3 regions of the Pseudoalteromonas sp. SANK 73390 genome follow, and region 2 is predicted to be linked to each of the others. Evidence: predicted binding sites of a transcription regulator. Region 2 holds the regulator's gene; each other region holds the start of a gene.

Region 1 (4,412 bases), on a different contig from region 2:
GAAGGTAGCCAAGCCCCATCATCATCCCCAAAACAGGAGGCATATGTAACAAGCTATGGCACAAGACTGCAGTTAAAACAGTAAGTAGAAACAACGCTAGAATGCGCCTTGCTCCTCTTTGCATCGTAACCGGCGTATACATTGTGGAAGGGGTTTTCTTCTCTACAAATAAACTCATTACTACCGCTGGCACCATATAATTGACAAGTGAAGGAACAAACAAAGCAAGAAACTCATTAAACTTTACTAGTCCAGCCTGCCAAACCATTAAAGTCGTAATATCACCAAAAGGGCTGAATGCACCACCTGCATTGGCTGCGATCACTATATTAACGCAACATAAATTAATAAAACGTTTATCGCCTTCGGCAACCTTCATAATTACCGCGCACATTAACAATGCCGTCGTTAAGTTGTCGGCAATTGGAGAAATAAAAAAGGCCAAGAACCCGCTGATCCAAAATAGGCTTAAATAGCTAAAGCCTTTTTGTAACAACCATGCCCGCAATCTATCAAATACTTTGCGCTCTTCAAGTGCATTAATATAGGTCATCGCGACTAGCAAAAAGAGCATTAGTTCAGCAAACTCAAGTAAATTATGCCTAAAAGCATATTCAGTTACATGAGGAATATCATGACTTACATAATAAATACTGATAAGTATCCAAATTAAACCAGCCGCCACCAGCACGGGTTTAGACTTTCGAAGATGCAACTTTTCCTCAAGCATAACTAACGCATAAGCAACAACAAAAATAGCAATGCATACTATGCCAAGTTTCGATGAGGTTAAGTCTAACGGCTCACCACTTGCCCATGCTGGGGCTATTAATCCAACGGACATGCACATAAACCACCCAAACTTACCACACAACGCACCCATGACTTTCCTTTACTAGTTACTTTATTGATTCAAAGGGTTTATACCTATTGCATTAAATAAATGACCAGATATTGCAATAGAAAAATGACTTAGTAACCAAGCAAGGATTCCGGTATGTAGTTATGCTATATATCGGAATTTTTAACACAGTTAATGGGTCATTTAGCCCGCTAGAATGATCAATGTTTTAATAAAATTGGCATTACTCAGATACAGAAAAACCTGCACCACAAAACCACACCAGTTTTGATGCTTAATAGCAAGAAAACATCATCTGCTTAATATGCTCTCGCGAAAAAACAAAAAATAAATTATGCTTTGGTATTAGACTAACAAGGAGGATAGGAATGAATATTGTAAAAACAAGATAGAAAAAACTTAAAAAATGCATACACCATCAAAACCAAGACAATCATCCCTCTTTGGTTTCAATGGTGTTTAATTCATACAGGTTATTTGGCCGTGAGCTTTTCCAAAGCTAAAATTAGCAATAAACCAGCAATTGCTAATGCAATACAAGTACCTGTTTGTGGTGCTAGGCCCGTTACAGACGCAAACTCTATCGGACTCACATTTTGCTGTAACAATGGCTTTTCTAAGCCATGTGAATTGGTATAAGTCGACAATACTGTTTTCCAAGGCCAAAGTAGATTCAAAGAACCGAGTAAAAAACCAGCTAGTAATGAAAATGTTACCTGCTGGTACTTGTCTAACAACCAAGATAAGAACCGAGAGAAGATCATCAACCCAACCGCACAGCCCATAACAAATAGGCCAACAAGCAACAGCTCTTTTTCTGTTACCGCGCTAAGTACATGGCCATACATGCCAAGCAAAAGTAAAATAAAACTTCCTGAGATGCCTGGCAAAATCATCGCACATATAGCAATCATGCCTGAGATAAAAAACATCCACCAATGAGGCTGAGCTTCAGTCGGCGCGATTGTTGTGATCGCAAAAGCAGCAACAGCCCCAACTATACAACTAAACACTGTTGACCACCGCCAATGAGTGACTTGTTTTGCAACATGCACAAATGACGCGATAATCAGGCCAAAGAAAAAAGACCATACTAAGAGTTGATGATTAGCAAGTAAATAGGTGATCAATTTAGCAAGCGAGACTGCACTTGTAATCAAACCCGCAAATACCGTTAATAAGAAAGCACCATCAACATGAATCCAAAACGCTTTTAAGCCACTTTTTTGTAGTATCCCTAAGGCCTCTAAATCAAAACTTTTAAGTGCATGTAAGAAACGTGTATAAATCCCTGTTATAAATGCGATAGTTCCACCAGAAACACCTGGTACAACATCTGCGGCGCCCATCCCTGCTCCTTTTAAGAAGAACCAAACATAGTCCCGTTTTGAATCACAATGACGTGTCACTTTTTTACTCCATGTCTAAATTTGCCGCTAGTTTAACGTAAATAATCACATCAAACAGCACTACACCGTTAACATTTATGTTGTCGTTGTTTTTTTACTTAAAAAAACCTGTTTGCTGCCGATAAAAGATTATTGTTTATCTATATAGTATCGCTATGTCATTTGTAACATGCCTTTTATGCATTTTAGTATTAACTATTAGTGGAACCAGCGATGCAGCCTCTGCACAATTTGTCATGCCTGAGCCTAGCGTTACCATCGAGCAGCGTGACTTAGCTAAGTATTTTCCTGATAAATTAATTGAGCTTGAGACCGAAGAAGGCAAAGTACTGACTTTATTTTCTCCCTATATGAGTGCAAGCAAACGAGGAATTGTGGTAATACTACCCGGTGCGGGCCAAGGCCCTGTATCTGTGCATGGTTTAAGTTACCTTTCGCAAGCACTCACTGATGATGGCTTTGATACTTATGCTGTTCAAACTCCGCACCTAAATTGGCAAGCAGATCTATTGCAAGTCGACCCAATCACGACACAAAGTGAAGAAACAGCTGAAATGGATTACCCGGGGCCATGGTCAGAGCCGATGTTAGATGATTATAAAGAGCAGTTGCTTGCAAGCTTTGATGCTTTGTATAATCAATTACAAATGACCGACCAAGAACAGCTAGTGGTCATTGCACACGGAGTTAGTGCTGGGGTATTTTCCGAGTACCTTGCATCATTGCCCAATATCAGGATCGATGCGTTTGTTACAGTCAGCGCCCAGCTACCTAACACAAAAAGAAACAAGCATTTACCCGCTGTACTTTCGTTGGTTAGCCCGCCGTTACTCGATATTATTTACTCACAAGATACTCAGTCGATTTTAGACAACGCAAAGCAACGCATTCGATGGGTTAAACGAAATAACAAGTACGATTACCGACAACGCGAGCTCTTTGGTATTAGTACCGAGCCAAGGCAACATCAGCGTTTGCGCAAAGAGCTGGATGGTTTCCTAAGGCAATTATAAATTAACCCGCCTTTTTTAAAAACTCATATGCGGACTGAATATCCTGACTTTTCCGTTTCGCCACTTCCATCATATGCTCAGGCAAGCCCTGAGAGACCAGTTTATCAGGGTGATGTTGTGCCATTAATTTACGATACGCACGCTTTATATCTTTGTCATTAGCATCATTAGAAAGGCCTAACATGGCAAGCGCTTGTGTCTTTGAAAGTGTTGAATCAGGCTGTACAGTCCTGTTTTGTTGGGAATATTGCTGCTGACTTTGTTGAAAACGTTGCTGTTGTTGACGAAAGCTAAACTCTGCTTGATAACGTTTCAACATAAAACGAAAATGTGCCGTTGAAATACCTAAATATTGACTCACTTTCTGTAGTAGCTGTTTTTCTTGTGCTGCCAAATGCCCATCAGAAAAAGCCATTTGAATTTGGATTTCTAAAAATAACTGCAATAAATCATAACGCCGAGCAAACACTTCTTTAAAGTCTTGAATCGCTTCTTTGAGTTTAAACTCTGACTCTTTACCAGCTCTAAATGCACTTTGTGCCTCTTGTCGATTTTCCCCATGTAAGCCCATTTCATCCATAAATGCTGTCGCAGCTTGAATATGTACTTCGCTCACTCGACCATTAGACTTAGCAATATGCCCCATTACTGCAAAACAGCTAGAAAAAAACAAAGCTTGGCGTTGATGTAAATCATCACCACTAAAAAAGCCTTGAAAACCGCCCACTTTATCAAAGTTTTGCTTTAAGCTTCTGTCGAACATATGTCCCAGCCAAAAGCCTAATATTGCACCAATCCAACGGCCAAACATAAAACCAAAACAAGTACCTAACAGCTTGCCCCACATTATTATTGCTCCTGCTTTTGGTTTATTTCCAACAACCGCTCTGGTGTACCAATGTCACTCCATTGCCCTAAATACAGTTCTGTTGACACTCGGCCTTCATTTAAGCCTGCTCTTAATATCGGCCCTAATGGCAAAAAACCTGCGTCATGAGGACTAAAAAATGCTTTTTGATACAAACCAATACCTGAAAAAGTATAACGCTGCTGATTGCTTGCTTGATGTGCTAAACAAAAATCCCCTTCGGGATTATGAACAGGGTTTTCAACCAACACAATATGCGC
Region 2 (4,412 bases):
AAGATTAGAGATTGCCTTACCCATAGCTTCACTATTAGTGTTGTTAGCCAAGCTCACTAGTCTATTTCGAACCAAAACCAACTCGCCAACCATATTCATAATTTGGTCTAGACGTTTGGTATCTACCCGAACTGTTGTCTCTGCTTGAGGAGCTGGTGGCTTCTTAGCAGCAACAGGGGCTTTTGTTTCAGGGGCAGGCGCTTTTGTAGCTGGTGCTGGAGTAGGTGGCTTCGCTGGTGTCGCTGGCTTTGGCGCTGCTACTGGCTTTGGCACTGCTTTAGGCTGTTCAACTGGTGCAGGTGCACTTGCTTCAATTGAACTAGGTGCACTTCCCTTTCCGTGCAATTCATCTAATAATGCTTCAAACTCATCATCATTAATTTCATCATCGTCCATACTATTTGATGGTTGACCAGCCGCTGGCTTTTGTACTGGTGTTGTAGGCGTTGAGTTTTCATCTTTACTAATTGAGCCAAAACTCCCTACCCCATGTAATTCATCAAGTAAATTATCGAACTCATCATCCGTGATATCCCCCCCACTTTGCGTACCACTAACGTTTGGCGCTTTATCCTCTTCTACAACTGCAGGCCCATTACCACTGCCGTGCAGTTCATCAAGTAAGCTTTCAAACTCATCTTCAGTGATTTCATCAATACTATCATCTTCGCCTGACGCAGCTTCCGGGCTTTGTGCATCCATATCAAACAAAATATCGTCTGCACTGATTGCTTCTTCAGGGTGATGTGTCGAATCCTCTGCAGGTGATTCGACAGCAATTACTTCGTCCTCAGATTGAGGTTTACTAAGTTGGTGAAGAGTCTCAAGAAGAGCTGGGTCTGCAGGCTCAGGTTTTTCACGGTTTTGTATATGTGCGAACATTTCATTGATGGTGTCAAGCGATTGGAGAATAACGTCCATTAGCTCTGAAGTCACTTTCCTCTGCCCTTGACGCAACACATCAAACACATTTTCTGCACCATGACATGCATCAACCAACTCGGTCATGCTTAAAAAGCCAGCGCCACCTTTAACTGTATGAAACCCTCTAAAAATCGCATTTAAAAGGTCTTTGTCTTCAGGGTTATTTTCTAACTCTACAAGCTGCTCAGACAACAATTCAAGGATCTCTCCAGCTTCGACGAGAAAGTCTTGTAGGATATCTTCATCGACTTCAAAGCTCATGCATACTCTCCTATTAGAAGCCTAAACTTGATAGCAAATCATCAACTTCATCTTGACCTGATACCACATCATCTCGAGTATCTGCATCAATAATGGGCCCTTCCGGCCCTGAAATCTCGTTTACGTCAGCGTCAATCTCATTTGGTAAAACGGCCTTGCTTTGAGTTTGCTGACTTTTACTCGGTAGTTCATCAGAGGTGCCAAAAACGGTTAACAGATTTATGAGACTATCTTCAACTTCTCTTACCAGCTCTATAACTCTGCGTATAACTTGTCCTGTTAAATCTTGATAATCTTGAGCCATTAGCACATTAGTCATCAAACTTTGCAGTTCATCAGTCCGCGTTTGTGACCCTTGCATGAAATTGTCTAAATCATGGCATAGTGACTTGAACTCACCAAGTTGTATGTCACGCCTCATTAGGCGATCCCAAGTCGGTTTTATATCAGACAAATCATCTGCTAACTGTTGTGCAAGCGGCAAGCTTGCTTCAACAGCGTCCATCGTTTTATTAGCAGCGTTTTCCGTCAGTTCCATAACGTAGTTTAAACGTTGCTTTGCATCAGGAAGGGCATCAGTCGTCAAATCAGCAAGACGCGTGTCGAGTTCAAAGCTCTTTAGTGACTCATGCAGCTGGCGGGTTAATTTACCCACCTCTGCAAATAACTCAGATTGCTCTTTATTGGCAGCATCCAGAATTAATTGATCTGCTTTTTCTTGTTCACCTTGCTCTAGATAAGCAACAAGCTGTTTTGCCTGCTCAAGACTGATCTGAGGCACAGAAGGCGTTGACATTAGCCTCTCCTTCTTAGTTCTTAGCCTAAACGTTCAAACACTTTTTCTAACTTTGTTTTTAGTGTTCCTGCAGTAAAAGGTTTAACAATGTAGCCGTTAACCCCAGCTTGTGCAGCTGCCACAATTTGTTCTTTTTTAGCTTCCGCAGTCACCATTAACACTGGGATATGCTTAAGGTTATCATCCGCTCTAATAGCTCGTAGCAAATCGATACCTTGCATGCCAGGCATATTCCAATCTGTTACTACAAAATCAAACTCTTGGTTTTGTAGCATTGGAAGCGCAGTACTGCCATCATCAGCTTCTTGTACATTGGTAAAGCCTAAATCTCTAAGCAGATTTTTGATTATTCTCCTCATTGTAGAAAAATCATCAACCACGAGAATTTTCATGTTTTTATCCAAAACATCCTCCAGTGAGGTTTGAACCTATTATTTTTACTCTAATTGACCCAGTCATTGATTTTGGCTCTTAGCCTTATCATTGCCTGCCCATGAATTTGGCTAACACGAGATTCACTTACATCTAGTATTTGCCCGATCTCTTTTAAATTCATTTCATCGTTGTAATAAAGCGACAACACTAGGGCGTCTCTTTCTGGCAAAGCATTTATCGCTGCCACTAACGACTCGTTAAAACGTTCATTTTTAACGTTATTAAATGGTTTGTCTAGCGATAAATCGTTGTCTGCAGGTGAAATAACATCTTCATCTACACCTAAGTCCTCAATACCTATGACTTTACTGCTATTCACATCACTTAAGATATGATGGTACTCATCCAGCGTAATATCAAGTTTTTCAGCTATTTCCGTATCTTTTGGCTCTCGATTGAGTGTAGATTCAAGTTCTGCGATGGCTTCTGCAACCATTCTACTTTTACGGTGAACTGAACGAGGAGCCCAATCACCTCTGCGGATCTCATCTAACATTGCACCTCGAATGCGAATACCAGCAAACGTTTCAAAACTGGCTCCTTTTGATGCATCAAAATTTTTAGTTGCTTCAATTAGCCCTATCATGCCAGATTGTATCAAATCATCTAATTGAATATTTGCAGGTAGACGCGCCAGCATATGACACGCAACTTTTTTGACCAGTGATGCATGACGTTCCACCACTTTATGTAAATGTTCAGATGTCTGATACCCCATCGCTTTACTCACCGATGATGCCATAGTTAACCATTGACTAATTGTTCAATAAAAAACTCTAAATGCCCCGATGGCTGATGCGGTATTGGCCACTTTACAGCCTTACTCGCAAGACCTCTAAATGCGACCGCTGCAGGTGAATTGGGAAACAACTCAACAATCGTCTTTTGACGCCTTGACGACTTACGCATATTTTCATCGAACGGTACTGTTGCTACAAGCTCCAAAGCTACATCCAAAAACCTATCCGTTACTTTTGAGAGTTTAGCAAATAATTCTTGCCCTTCTCGCAAGCTTCGCACCATATTTGCAACAATTTTAAATTTATAAACACCATGCTCACGGCTTAATACCTTTATGAGTGCATAAGCGTCAGTTATTGATGTAGGTTCATCACACACGACTACCATCACATCTTGTGCTGCACGAGAAAAGCTCAGCACCATATCCGAAATGCCAGCTGCAGTATCTACGATAAGTATATCAAATTCAGTATTTAACTCACTAAATGCGCGAATAAGACCTGCATGTTCTGCTGGTGTTAGCTCCACCATACTTTGCGACCCAGACGTAGCAGGCACAATTTTAATTCCCGCAGGTCCTTCGACTAATATTTCATCTAGCTCACACTCACCAGAAAGCACATGTGATAAATTTTTCTCAACTCTAAGACCTAACATGACATCACAGTTTGCCAAACCCAAATCAGCATCCAATACCAAGACACGATTTCCTTGCTGACCCAGTGCGATTGCAGTATTTAAGGAGACATTAGTTTTGCCAACCCCACCTTTACCACCTGTTACCGCAATAACTTTAACACCGTGATTATTATTTTGACTCATTTTACGCAGGCCACTTGCTTGATCTAATACTGTGTTAATCATACATTCCTACTGTCTGAGACGCTACTGCTGCAGGTCTCGAATGTTGTGCTTTTATTCTCTTTAAATACAATTGTTCCGCTTTTTTGACTAGCTTTTGAGCATTCGCAACACGAATATCCTCAGGAACTCGCTGTCCATTGGTAAGATACCCTATTGGCAAGCGATTTTGAATCGCTATGCTAATAATCTCACCCAAACTCAGACATTCATCAAGTTTAGTAAAGATACAGCCACTTAAATTAACTTTTTGAAAGTGACGCACTGTTTCTTGCAATACATGCATCTGTGATGTTGCACTTAATACTAAATAGCTACGAATATCAACCCGGGTACTACGCATTAAAGTATTTAATTGCTCGGTTAAACGCAAATCTCTTTGGCTCATACCTGC
Region 3 (4,412 bases), on a different contig from region 2:
TCGATGCCTGCTTGAGCAAGCATGGGTGGGTTAACAAAAATGATATAGACCATAGTAACAAAGGTTGTCAGCCCCGCTACAATTTCGGTTTTTACTGTGGAACCTTGCTGGCGTATGGACAAAAATGCGTTCTAACATAACGAAAGTTTTAAAATTGGAAACAAGTGATTGGATTTTAACATAAACCACTGGTTTATTCGGACAATTTAGTTAAAATTCAACTACACTTGCTTATAGGTTTATTATTGCGGTTAGACTATGGAACGAGAACAATTTGAAAATTCATCAAGCCAAGATTTGGAGCAACAACTACTTAATGTGCTGAGCTTTGTCACAGCACCTTTAAATAGTGAGGCTAAATTACCTGAGGACAATGACCCACAAGCAGCATTTAAAAAGGGCTTATACTACCTTAAAGAGCAATCTTACCCGCTTGCTGCAAAATGGTTTAGGCTGGCAGCTATGTCGGGCAATAATAAAGCGCAGTTTTATCTGGGATTGTTATTTGTAAAAGGGCAAGGCGTACCTCAGAGCCCGTTTCATGGTATGGCTTGGCTAACACTTGCTCAAAGCCAAGGTATGGAAGCTGCAAATGCAATGATAGAACAACTCAAACCCCACCTTTCGACTAAACGTATTAAAGACGCCCATTGCTATGCTGCAACATTGTACGAGCAAATACATCAACTCACGTTTATTCAGCCTTAATACAAGCACCCTAAAAGTTATTAATTTCAATACTATGACTATTTTATTATGCTGCTATGTGCGCTTAAGTAAATAAGTTTGTATAAAAAACTGACAATTTTTCCTTGCATCCAACAACTGTATAAACTACTGTATATAAATACTGTATATAACACCAGTGAGTTGATTATGTTACACACAAGTTCAGTTTTGAGCGTATCTTCCGGTTTATCGCAAGTTTCGGCAACTAACCATCATCATGTAAAAATTGAGGACGATATATGTGCCAGTTTAGAGTTATTAAAAATTGTACATCAACGTAATCAAAAAAAGGGCTGGACGTTATTGATTGCTCCAGACAATATCCCCAGCAAAAGCATGATGGATAGCTACTCTGTAGATGCCAGCAAATTATTGGTGATAAGACGAAAGCATATTGTTGATTTAAATTATGTACTCACATCTGCGCTAAATAATGGTAACTTTGCTGCGGTAATCACATGGGTTGACATACTCGGCCCTTCTGAACTTGAGAATATGCACTTACCTAACTCAAACACAGATATCTTTTGTTTTTCTAAAGCCAAGCAACAAGAAACATGTACAATACCCGAATTGATATCTTAATTTATATACACCATGTGCCATTGCCCAAGTGATTCCCCATTTAAACAATGTTGCGGGCCATTCATTGAAAAGTCGCAACATCCAACAACCGCAGAGCAACTTATGCGCTCTCGTTATAGTGCTTATTGCACTAAAAATGCTCAATATATAAGAAATAGCTATGCTCAAAGTGAGCAACATAATCATAGTATTGAAGATATTTTAGCTTTTGCTGATGCTGTTGAGTTTATTAAACTCGAAATATTAGCTACTGAAGATACACAAGAAGGTAGCTACGTTGAATTTAAAGCTGTTTATATCGCTGATAATAAATCATGTATGCTTCATGAAAAATCTTTTTTTATCAAAGAGTCTGAGCAGTGGAAATATCTTAATGGCACCATTTACCCTACTCCTGAAAAAAAGATAAGTAGAAACGATGACTGCCCTTGTGGTAGCGGTAAAAAATTTAAAAAATGCCATAGCAACTAGAGGCTGTTTATCTTCGAAGTATAAGTTTTTTAAATCAAAGACTTTCGATACGCGAAATGAGCAATACAGCATAATGGCTCATGTCAGTTGCAAAGAACAAAGTCGAGGCTGGCTTTGGTTGAACTCATCGTGCAGCCAAGCTGACGATTTATACCAATTGCATTAAATAAATGCTCAGATATTGCGATAGATAAATGACTTAGTAGCAAGGCAACAATTCCGGTATGTAGTCATTCTACATAAGTCATTTTTAACACAGTTTGCGACGTCGTTTACTCGGGGCATCCCCTATCTTGCCTAAACCATAAACTCACTGCTGTAAAAACACACGAAAAATATACACACCCTAATTAAGCGGTTAGTTGCAAAGCACTTTGCATTTGCCCACCTGCAAGTTGATCATAAAAACCCGCAGCATTCATTGCAGGTCTATCCGCTTGAATGCTACCGCTTTTCATTGCCTCCAACCGCTTTCTCACTGGCAAGTCGCAATTATCGATAATAGCAAATGGAATGTGCGCTTTATCATCACGGATTGTCATTGGCTCTGGTGCTAAATACTGCTTTAACTTTAAAGTGGTTAAGCTACCTTTTTCAAGCAACTTAGCATTGTTTTGCCCAATTAACATATCAAACTGCTCAGGCGCTAAAGCTTGCTGTGGCCCAATCTGTAATTCTTTTTTGAGTGCGGACTCAGATAAGTCTGCTTCGTTTAGTTGCGTTTGAGGTAAATTAAACTGGCTAAAATCTAGCGCGTCTTGCGACAACATCGACAATAACATAGCAAAATCGGCTCTGCGATGTTCTGCCACACTCACAGACAATGCGCTACCGAGCTGATCTTCTCTGGTTAATATCACACCAAGTTGCATAGAGTTTCACCAATTAATTACAAATCTATACCTTTATCGGCATTTTTTTAAATTTCTTTAGTCCTTTTCTTTACTTAATAAGAAACTTTGATATTATCAGCGCCGTTGTTTAGGAGGGGTTCCCGAGCGGCCAAAGGGATCAGACTGTAAATCTGACGGCACTGCCTTCGCTGGTTCGAATCCAGCTCCCTCCACCATTCTTAGGTTTTGCTAATAAATAATTGTTTACCTTCATTTTTAAACCAATTTGTAGCAATTTTATAATCTTTATCATACTTTGCTACAATTGACCAAAACGCGCGATTATGTGCCAGTACATGACAATGCGCCAGTTCATGAATAAGTACATAATCTATCATTCGCTTAGGCGCACCAGCCAACAGTACATTGAACGTAAGTGCATACTGGCTTGAGCAACTCCCCCAGCGACTTTTGTACTCTCTAAACCTAACACTCCTTATTGGTGAGTCCATTTGTACACTCAGACTATGTAAACGACTGTCGACATACTGCTCCAGCTCTACATTTAATAGTTTAATAAGCGCTGTACGAATTGATTTAATTGTTGAATGCGCAACCTTACGCACAGTTACACGTTTCTGTTGATGGTCTACCCGTGAAGTCACTTGTGAATTACAAACAAAGTCGTATTCATGACCAAAGATAAGTACTTTGCCACTGACCCATGGCACTTGCTGCTGTACACCTTGTGCAAGTATTTCCTGCTGTTGTGTAACCCATAGCTTTTTACTTCTTAGCCAGCGGTCAATGCCACTTTCACACACACCATATGGCGCATATACCTGAACTCCATTATCTGTCACTTTTAACGCAACGGTGCGGCGTCTTTTACTGAGTTTTAATTGATATTCAAACATCTTAATCTAAAAATAATTGCACTAAGGCCATTCTACCCCTTAAATTAGCTGCTAATCTAATAAAATATATAGACAAAAAAGATCAGATACTTATGAGTGATAAACCATGTTGTCAGTATAAATCACCCGATGGCCAGCATTGTAAGGAAATTGATATGGGTTCAGGGTTGTGTTTTTGGCATGACTCAAAGTTTGACAAAAGTGGTTTGGAGTTAACGCAAAAGCTTGAACGCTATGCCAAGCGAGGCGGTTTATTACAAGGCCTAGAACTCAAACGCGCCAACCTTGAGGGGCTCAATTTAGTAAAATTTGGTGATAATAACGGCTATGACCTGTCGTATGGTAATTTTTATCGTGCGAATTTAAGAGGGGCACATTTATTCAATAATACGTTTCGTAGTGCTTCATTAATGAAAGCAGATCTTAGAGAAGCGAATCTGCATTGCTGTCACTTAGAGGACACCAACTTACTTGGTCTTAAATTAAGTAGCACTCGGATTGACAACCTGTATCTTGGAGATAAATTGCTTCAGGAGCAACAAGGTCTCTTAGCTTTGAAGGAAAAGCGTATAAACGATGCTAACGACTTATTTTTACAATCAGAAGAGATTTACCGTTCCTTAAGAAAAGGCGCAGAGCAACAAGGCTTATTTGAAATGGCCGGAAAGTATACCTATCAAGAACTGCGTATGCGCCATCAACAGTATCCAAAATATTCACAGCGCAGATTGGTTTCAAGCTTTATCAACTTGCTTTGCGGTTATGGTGAGAAGCCAGAAAATGTGATTCGATTTAGTTTGGCAATGATTGTTGTATGTGCATTACTCTACTTCTTATTTGGCGTTTCATATGAAGATCAGCTCTTACAACTCAATGC

Evidence for each region. Region 2 encodes FliA, which starts transcription of late flagellar genes. Its sites were predicted from a motif close to CTAAAGNTNNNNNNNNNNNNGCCGATA; they were not measured.
Region 1: a site for FliA is predicted at 2,369-2,395, ahead of SANK73390_RS08870 (DUF3530 family protein). Genes of this name have one in related genera too.
Region 3: a site for FliA is predicted at 2,692-2,718, ahead of SANK73390_RS17025 (VC2046/SO_2500 family protein). Genes of this name have one in related genera too.

The regions. Positions count from the first base shown of each region.
Region 1 is NZ_ARPN01000056.1:70,897-75,308, reverse strand. Features, by position in the region: gene nhaD (sodium:proton antiporter NhaD) at 1-850, opposite strand, end outside; gene SANK73390_RS08875 (DUF368 domain-containing protein) at 1,336-2,211, opposite strand; gene SANK73390_RS08870 (DUF3530 family protein) at 2,427-3,284, shown strand; gene djlA (co-chaperone DjlA) at 3,286-4,131, opposite strand; gene murU (N-acetylmuramate alpha-1-phosphate uridylyltransferase MurU) at 4,134-4,412, opposite strand, start outside.
Region 2 is NZ_ARPN01000108.1:32,674-37,085, forward strand. Features, by position in the region: gene SANK73390_RS13860 (chemotaxis protein CheA) at 1-1,185, opposite strand, end outside; gene SANK73390_RS13865 (protein phosphatase CheZ) at 1,199-1,981, opposite strand; gene cheY (chemotaxis response regulator CheY) at 2,002-2,385, opposite strand; gene SANK73390_RS13875 (RNA polymerase sigma factor FliA) at 2,424-3,134, opposite strand; gene SANK73390_RS13880 (MinD/ParA family ATP-binding protein) at 3,161-4,021, opposite strand; gene flhF (flagellar biosynthesis protein FlhF) at 4,014-4,412, opposite strand, start outside.
Region 3 is NZ_ARPN01000118.1:135,557-139,968, forward strand. Features, by position in the region: gene SANK73390_RS17005 (NCS2 family permease) at 1-122, opposite strand, end outside; gene SANK73390_RS17010 (tetratricopeptide repeat protein) at 259-708, shown strand; gene SANK73390_RS17015 (SulA-like leucine-rich domain-containing protein) at 877-1,314, shown strand; gene SANK73390_RS17020 (YchJ family protein) at 1,327-1,785, shown strand; gene SANK73390_RS17025 (VC2046/SO_2500 family protein) at 2,136-2,657, opposite strand; tRNA gene SANK73390_RS17030 (tRNA-Tyr) at 2,770-2,854, shown strand; gene SANK73390_RS17035 (M48 family metallopeptidase) at 2,858-3,535, opposite strand; gene SANK73390_RS17040 (ion channel) at 3,628-4,412, shown strand, end outside.